One region of the Phytopseudomonas flavescens genome, then DNA from elsewhere that is predicted to be linked to it. Evidence: predicted binding sites of a transcription regulator. Region 1 holds the regulator's gene; the other holds the start of a gene.
The links. The regulator FliA, encoded in region 1, starts transcription of late flagellar genes. The targets are predictions, from matches to a motif close to CTAAAGTTTNNNNNNNNNNNGCCGNTAA.
Positions count from the first base shown of each region.

Region 2: FHR27_RS27435 (methyl-accepting chemotaxis protein) is a predicted target of FliA. The motif match lies at 2,532-2,559, and genes of this name have one in related genera.

Region 1 is NZ_JACBYV010000001.1:2,240,852-2,244,819, forward strand. Features, by position in the region: gene FHR27_RS09830 (chemotaxis protein CheA) at 1-45, opposite strand, end outside; gene FHR27_RS09835 (protein phosphatase CheZ) at 57-845, opposite strand; gene FHR27_RS09840 (chemotaxis response regulator CheY) at 865-1,239, opposite strand; gene fliA (RNA polymerase sigma factor FliA) at 1,391-2,134, opposite strand; gene fleN (flagellar synthesis regulator FleN) at 2,131-2,961, opposite strand; gene flhF (flagellar biosynthesis protein FlhF) at 3,057-3,968, opposite strand, start outside.
Region 2 is NZ_JACBYV010000001.1:2,062,818-2,066,785, forward strand. Features, by position in the region: gene FHR27_RS09045 (hypothetical protein) at 1-438, shown strand, start outside; gene FHR27_RS27435 (methyl-accepting chemotaxis protein) at 527-2,449, opposite strand; gene pdeM (ligase-associated DNA damage response endonuclease PdeM) at 2,703-3,371, opposite strand; gene FHR27_RS09060 (ligase-associated DNA damage response DEXH box helicase) at 3,368-3,968, opposite strand, start outside.

The sequences.
Region 1 (3,968 bases):
TACCAGGAAATCCTGGAGGATTTCTTCATCGGCGCCGAAGCTCATATGACGTGCTCCTAAAATCCCAGGCTGGACAGCAAATCGTCGACGTCGTCCTGGGAAGAAGCAACGTCATCACGCTTATCGGCATGAATCTGCGGACCTTCACCATGTGACGCAGGTTTTTGTTTGTTTTGCTCGGCACGCAGCTCTTCGTGGTCGTGATCGATACCCGCGAAGCGGTCCACCTGACTGGCCATCAGCACCAGTTTCAGCAGATTGCTCTCGACCTCGGTGACCAGTTGCGTGACACGCTTGATCACTTGCCCGGTCAGGTCCTGATAGTCCTGCGCCAGTAAAATGTCGTTCAGGTGCCCGGACAGCTTGCTGCTGTCACGCTGGCTGCGCGCCAGAAACAGCTCGATGCGCTTGGCCAGTTCACGGAACGCGTCAGCGCCCATTTCACGACGCATGAAGCGCCCCCAATCCTCGCTCAGGGCATCGGCTTCGCTGCTCAGGTCGTTGACCAGCGGCGCGCTTTGCTCGACCAGATCCATGGTGCGGTTGGCTGCACGCTCGGTCATGGTCACGACGTAATTGAGCCGCTCGGTCGCATCGGAGATCTGCGAGACCTCCTTGGCGTGAGGCATGCGCGGGTCGAGCTGAAAATTGACGATAGCGTTGTGCAGCTCACGGGTGAGCTTGCCGACTTCGTGGTAAAGACCACGGTCGCGCGCCTTGTTCAGTTCGTTGATCAGCTGTACCGCTTCGCCAAAGTTGCCTTGTTCGAGGCTGTTGACCAGTTGGCGGGCATTGCTTTTCAGGGTCGACTCGAGGTCGGCCTCTTTTGAATCATCGTGTTCCATAACAACCTCGCGGCAGACATCAGCCGTTGACCCGCTCGAAGATTTTCTCGATCTTTTCCTTGAGCACCTGGGCAGTGAATGGCTTGACCACATAGCCGTTCACACCGGCCTGGGCGGCCTCGATGATCTGATCACGCTTGGCTTCTGCCGTAACCATCAGCACGGGCATCTGCTTGAGGCGCTCGTCGGCACGCACTGCGCGCAGCAAATCGATGCCACTCATGCCCGGCATGTTCCAGTCGGTCACCAGGAAGTCGAAGCTACCGCTCTGCAGCATCGGCAATGCGGTGGTGCCGTCGTCGGCCTCCGCGGTGTTGGTGAACCCCAGATCACGCAAGAGGTTCTTGATGATCCGTCGCATCGTCGAGAAATCATCGACGATGAGGATTTTCATGTTCTTGTCCAAGTCGACCTCCGTACAGTCCTAAAACGCCTCGGCATTCCAAAGCGCTTATAAATCGTGAAACCGGCCTGGCGGAACGCCGCAAACCTATTGCGCCCGGCTTTGCTGCGTCCACTGTGTATGTCCAGCGCCTGAAATTTCCCTATGCGCGCCATTCCACCAACCGCGCGCGTAAACGCGCGGCACACTGACTGTGCAATTGGCTGACCCGCGACTCACTCACTCCCAGTACCTCGCCGATTTCCTTGAGGTTCAATTCCTCGTCGTAATACAGCGACAACACCAACCGCTCACGCTCCGGCAGGTTGCTGATGGCATCCACCAGCGCGGCCTGGAAACGATCGTCTTCCAGTTCATGCGATGGCCCATGGTGCAAAGAATTCGTGTCTTCCTGCAGTCCGCCGCTTTCGCCTTCCTGCAACAGGTCGTCGAAACTGAACAGGCGGCTGCCCAAAGTGTCGCCAAGAATGCCGTAGTAATCTTCGAGACTCAATTGGAGTTCGGCAGCAACCTCCTGATCTTTAGCGTCTCGCCCCGTTCTGGCTTCGATTTTTCTGATTGCGTCGCTGACCATACGGCTGTTGCGGTGTACCGAACGCGGTGCCCAGTCGCCCTTGCGGACCTCATCGAGCATGGCGCCACGAATGCGAATGCCGGCGAACGTCTCGAAACTGGCGCCCTTGCCGGCGTCATATTTGCGCGATGCCTCGAGCAGACCGATCATCCCGGCCTGGATCAGATCATCCACCTGCACGTTGGCGGGCAACCGCGCCAACAGGTGATAGGCAATGCGCTTGACCAACGGCGCGTAACGTTCGATCAACTGATGCTGTGAATCTCGTGCTGTTGCCTTGCTGTACATACGGAGTCCAGAGGCTGTCGTCATACAGCCGTGTCTGCAGTCGGTTGTTGCACCAGGCGCTCAACGAAGAATTCCAGATGGCCTCGCGGATTGGCCGGCAGTGGCCACGCATCCACCTTCTGGGCAATCGCCTTGAACGCCAGCGCGCACTTCGAGCGAGGGAACGCCTCATACACCGCACGTTGTTTCTGTACGGCCTTGCGTACCGATTCGTCGTACGGCACCGCGCCCACGTACTGCAGCGCGACATCCAGAAAACGGTCGGTCACCTTGGTCAGCTTAGCAAAGAGATTACGGCCTTCCTGCGGGCTGTGCGCCATATTGGCGAGCACCCGGAAACGGTTCATGCCGTGGTCACGGTTGAGGAGCTTGATCAGCGCGTAGGCATCGGTGATCGAGGTGGGTTCATCGCACACCACCACCAGCACTTCCTGGGCGGCGCGCACGAAGCTCACCACCGAGTCGCCGATACCGGCGGCGGTATCCACGATCAGGACGTCGAGGTTGTCGCTGATGTCGCTGAAGGCCTGGATCAGGCCGGCGTGCTGCATGGGCGTGAGCTGCACCATGCTCTGGGTGCCGGAGGCCGCGGGAACGATACGAATGCCGCCAGGCCCCTGCAGAACCACGTCTCGCAGTTCGCACTGGCCGTCGATGACATCGGCCAGGGTGCGCTTGGCCGTCAGGCCGAGCAGCACGTCGACGTTGGCCAGACCGAGGTCGGCATCCATGAGCATTACGCGCCGACCGAGATCCGCCAACGCCAGCGACAAATTCACCGACACATTGGTCTTGCCAACGCCGCCTTTGCCGCCGGTCACCGCGATCACCTGTACGGGATGCATACCCATGTTATCTACACACCTTATCTAACTTCGCTTTAAGCCTTAGGGCCATTGTGCGCTGCCGTGGCGAGCACAACCAGCACTTCGCCACACCTGCCTGTTCATCCTGCACGTCGTGCCGGGTCCTGGTACAACCCGGCGAACATGTCGGCCATCGTGTCTTCGCTCGGCTCATCCGGGGCCTGCAGGCCAACGGCACGGCTGACCAGCTGATGACTGCGCGGCACATGAACGTCGTCCGGGATCCGCGGACCATCTGCCAGATAGGCTACCGGTAGACGGTGGCTAATAGCCAGACCCAATACCTCGCCCATGCTGGTCGCTTCGTCCAGTTTACTCAGAATGCAGCCAGCCAGCCCACAGCGCTTGTAGCTGTGGTAGGCCGCCTTGAGCACCTGCGCCTGGCTGGTAGCCGCCAGCACCAGGTAATTGCGCGCGTTGACACCGCGGCTCGCCAGCGTCTCCAACTGCATGCGCAGCGCCGGATCGTTGGCCGGCAAGCCGGCGGTGTCGATCAGTACCACGCGCTTGCGCACCAGCGGTGCCAGCGCCTGAGTCAGTGACTGACCAGGATCGACGTGGGTCACGGATACGCCAAGGATACGGCCAAGGGTCTTGAGCTGCTCCTGGGCACCGATGCGGTAACTGTCCATGCTCACCAGAGCGATGTTCGTGGCGCCGTACTTGAGTACGTAGCGCGCTGCGAGCTTGGCCAGGGTGGTGGTCTTGCCCATGCCGGCCGGGCCAACCAGAGCGATCACGCCGCCCTCTTCCATCGGCTCCTGCTTGGGCGTCTGAATCGAGTGGGCAAGGTGCGCAAGCACCATGCGCCAGGCCTGACGCTGATCGCTCAGCGAGGCAACGCGATCGAGCAGCGTACGCGCCAGTTCACCAGGCAGGCCCATCCGTTGCAGGCGACGCCACAGCGTGGCCTGTTGCGGTCGACGAGCCTGCAGCTGGCCCCAGGCCATGGAGCCCATCTGCATTTCGATCAACTCACGCAGACCATGCAA
Region 2 (3,968 bases), 180 kb from region 1:
CGCTTTCTGCTGGCCCAGGCAGCCGCCTGGGCCAAACAGCACTGTGCTCATTACACCCTCGAGAGCGGCCCGCTGCCGAGCCGCGACGCGATGAGCGAAGAGGCCCGTGCGCGCCGTGACCATTGCCTGAAGGCCCAGGGTTTCGCCGTCGACTACCAGGACGGTCAGCTCAAGGCGAATTACAGCGCATCGCGCCTCAGCGCCCTGCACAGCGACTGGAATGGTGAAAAGGTCAGGTTCATCGAACAGCTGGACGCCGCGCAGATGCTGCAGCAGGCGGATCAGAATCTGCACGAGCAGGATGTGCAGCTGCGCAAGCAGCATGAGCGCCTGGAGCAACTCAAACGCGAGGACGGCGGCCTGCGTTTCACCATCGCCTGCCTGGTAGCCTTCGCCCTGTTCCAGGCAGGCCTGCTCATCTGGATCGCGACTCACTGAAAGCGCCGCCTGCCAGTAATGGAAGGCCACAAAAAAGGCCGTTACCCCGAAGGGTAACGGCCTTTCTTATTTCAGCTGAACGTAATGATCAGACCCGGAAGTGGCTGACCATCTGCTGCAGCTGACTACCCAGGCGAGCCAGCTCGACACTGGACGCAGCGGTTTCCTCACTGGCGGCGGCGGTCTGCTCGGAGATATCGCGCACGTTGATCACACTGCGGCTGATTTCCTCGGCCACCGCACTCTGCTGCTCGGCAGCGGCGGCGATCTGCTGGTTCATCGACTGGATATTGGACACCGTGCGGGTGATGCTTTCCAGCGAACCACCGGCCTTGCGCGTCAGCTCCACGGTGCTGTCGGTCAGGTCGCGGCTGCTCTGCATGATGCTGGCCACCTGCTGGGTGCCCTGCTGCAGCCCGGCAACCAGGCCCTCGATCTCTTCGGTGGACTTCTGGGTACGTTGTGCCAGGCCACGCACCTCATCGGCGACCACCGCGAAACCGCGGCCGGCTTCGCCAGCACGAGCGGCTTCGATGGCGGCGTTGAGCGCCAGCAGGTTGGTCTGCTCGGCCACTGCCTTGATCACGTCCATCACACTGCCGATCTTGTTGCTTTCCTTCTGCAGATGGCTCATCGCCTCGGTGGAACGGGTCACTTCGGCAGCCAGGCGCTCGATCTGGGCGATGGCTTCGGCCACCACGCGGTCGCCCTGGGTGGCTTCACGGTCGGCATCCGAAGCGGCACGGGATGCGTCGGCGGCATTGCGCGCGACTTCCTGAACGGTGGCGGACATCTCGTGCATCGCGGTAGCGACCTGGTCGGTCTCGACCTTCTGGCTATTGACCCCGGCGCTGGTCTGCTCGGTGACTGCCGACAACTCCTCGGCAGCGCTGGCGATCTGGGTGACGCCGTCACGAATGCCACCAATCAGGTCACGCAAGGTGGTGCCCATGCGCTGGATGCCCTGCTGCAACACGCCGATTTCGTCACGGCGGGTCACGTGCAGGGTCTGACTCAGGTCGCCACCGGCGATACGCTCGACCGCAACCAGGGTTTCCTGCAGCGGACGGGTGATCTGCCGGGTGATCAGCCAGGCGGCGAGAATACCGACCAACAACGCCAGCACGGTCGTGCTCAATTGCAGAGTGCGCGCAGACGCAGTCTCGCTGTCGCGGCGTTCCAGCTGGATCGCGGTAAGCTCCTTGCTGATCCTGACGATTTCGTAGCCTTCCTCGGTCAGTTCCTTACGTGCCACGGCGATGGTCTCGGTCGCGGCCTTGAACGCCATGACCGCCGTACGGTAATTGCCCAGCGCGGTGTCGACCAGGCTGACACGCTGAGGGTGCTCGGCAGAGAACGCCTGACGAAACTGATCGAGATCCTTGATGGTGGTCTCGATCTGGGTGATGGCCGCGCGCTCTGCGTCGGCGTTGGGCGTGCCGGTGTAACCACGTACCTGATAACGCACCAGTTGCCAGTCTTCCTTGGCCTTGGTGATCGCCTGGAATTGTGCGTTGCGGCTTTCATCGTAGGGTGGCAGGTTCAAGACTGCGGTGTTGATTTCGTCGATCGCCTGGCCGGCCGTCACCGCGTTGCGGGTCATTTCCTGGCGCGCGTCATTGCTCGCCCGGTAGCCACTGCGCATCTTGTTCAGCGACAGTTGGTAGGCGTCGATCTGGGCACCCTGCGCTTGCAGCAGGCGGACGTTGTCCGGGCTCTTGAAGCTCGAGAGTACCTGGCCATGCTGGGCCTTGAAGCCATCGAGGGATTTCTGCACGGTTTCGGCGACCGTTTCGTCCCCGTTGGCCAGCATGTATTGCAGGCGGGTTACACGCAGCTCGGTCAGCGTGTCGTTGAGACGGGCAATATCCGAAGTCCAGTTGCTGCGCTGGATCAAGCTGCCGAGACTGGTCCATCCAGCAAGAGCAAGTACGCAGGTAAGGGCAAGCACGAGGCCAAAGCCCAAGGCAAGTTTCAAGGTAACGCTGATGTTCGCGAACCAGCTGTTCATAGTGTTCTCCGACCTTTTTTAAGGGGTTAAGCAGCTGGAGTTTTATTCTTGGACCAGTCTGAAATTTAAAGCGGCACGCATTCTATCGGCGGCGAAATAAATAACTAGAGCGGCAGAATGCAGATAGCCACTTCAACAGGATAGAAACCCAGCCTCACGCTAGGTTATTGGCCTATAAAGTGATGCTTATCAGATAGATAGGTCGGTTATTTGCTGGTTAGTCAGTTTTTTATCCGTGACATCAGGCCGCAGATCACTCCTGATTCAGGCTCCATAACGCGCCATCGAGCGCACCGTAAATAGCCCGCCCTGGCGCTGCATCGACAGCCATCCCGCCGGTGAACTCACCGAAAGCTGGTAACAGGGTGGTGCTGTGCTCGATGCAGAAGCACGGCATGCGCACGCGGTCACGCCCCCGGCCGCGCAGCACGAATACCGGGTGCAGGTGCCCGGCCAGCACATGCAGACCAGGGCAATCCAGAGGTTCGTGGCACAGCGCGAACGGCCCCATGCGCCAGGGTTCGCTGACCACCTCGATGGCCAGCTCGGCCGGTGGATCACCGGCGCTGCGGTCATGGTTGCCGCGTATCAGAACGATCTGCAGCTCGGTATGCCGCTTGCGCCACGCCTGCAGGGCCGCCAGGGTAGTGCCGATTCGCGCCGGGCGCGCATGCAGCAGGTCCCCCAGAAACACCAGACGGCGAACCGGGTAGCTCGCCAGTAGCTCATCGAGCCGCTGCAGGTTGCGAGCCGTGGTGCCGTGGGGAACCGGCTGCCCCAGGGTGCGGTAGGTGGCGGCTTTGCCAAGATGCGCGTCGGCGATCAGCAGGGTCTGCTCGGAAGGCCAGTAAATGGCCCTGTCGGCCAGCAACCAGAGGGTTTCACCGGCGACCTGCACGGCCAGGTGCGGCGCCCCACTCATGCCCCGCTACCCTTGGCCTTGCGGCGTGGGCGGCCGTCCTTGCGCTTGCGTTCGCCACGGCGCAAGGCGGGTTCGACCTCGATCAGCGGCTTGCCGGCCACCTGCCCGCCCGGCCCCGCAGCACGCTCGAGTTCGCCGAGCATGCGGGCGATGCGGTCGGCGAGCTTCTCCGAACTGAGGCGCTCGCGAAAGCGCTCGACCATCAGCGGAAAGGCCAGCGGCGTGGCACGCCGCAGCTCATGCAGATGCAGACGCGCCGCGCGCATATCAGCCAGGGTGTGCTGCAACTGCCTGACATCCAGCTCCTGGCTGAGCACTTCGTCATGAGCCTGGGTCAGCAGCAGATTATCCGGGTCGTACTGGCGAAACACGTCGAAGAACAGCCCGCTGGAGGCCTGCACCTGGCGCAGGCTCTTGCCTGCGCCAGGGTAGCCACCGAACACCAGGCCGGCGATACGGGCGATCTCGCGAAAACGCCGTTGGGCAAGCTCGCTGGCGTTGAGGCTGGCGAGCACGTCGTGCAGCAGGTCGTGATCGTCGAACAGGTCACCGCCGAGCAGCCCCGCCCAGTCCACTTCGCTGGCACACAATAGCTCC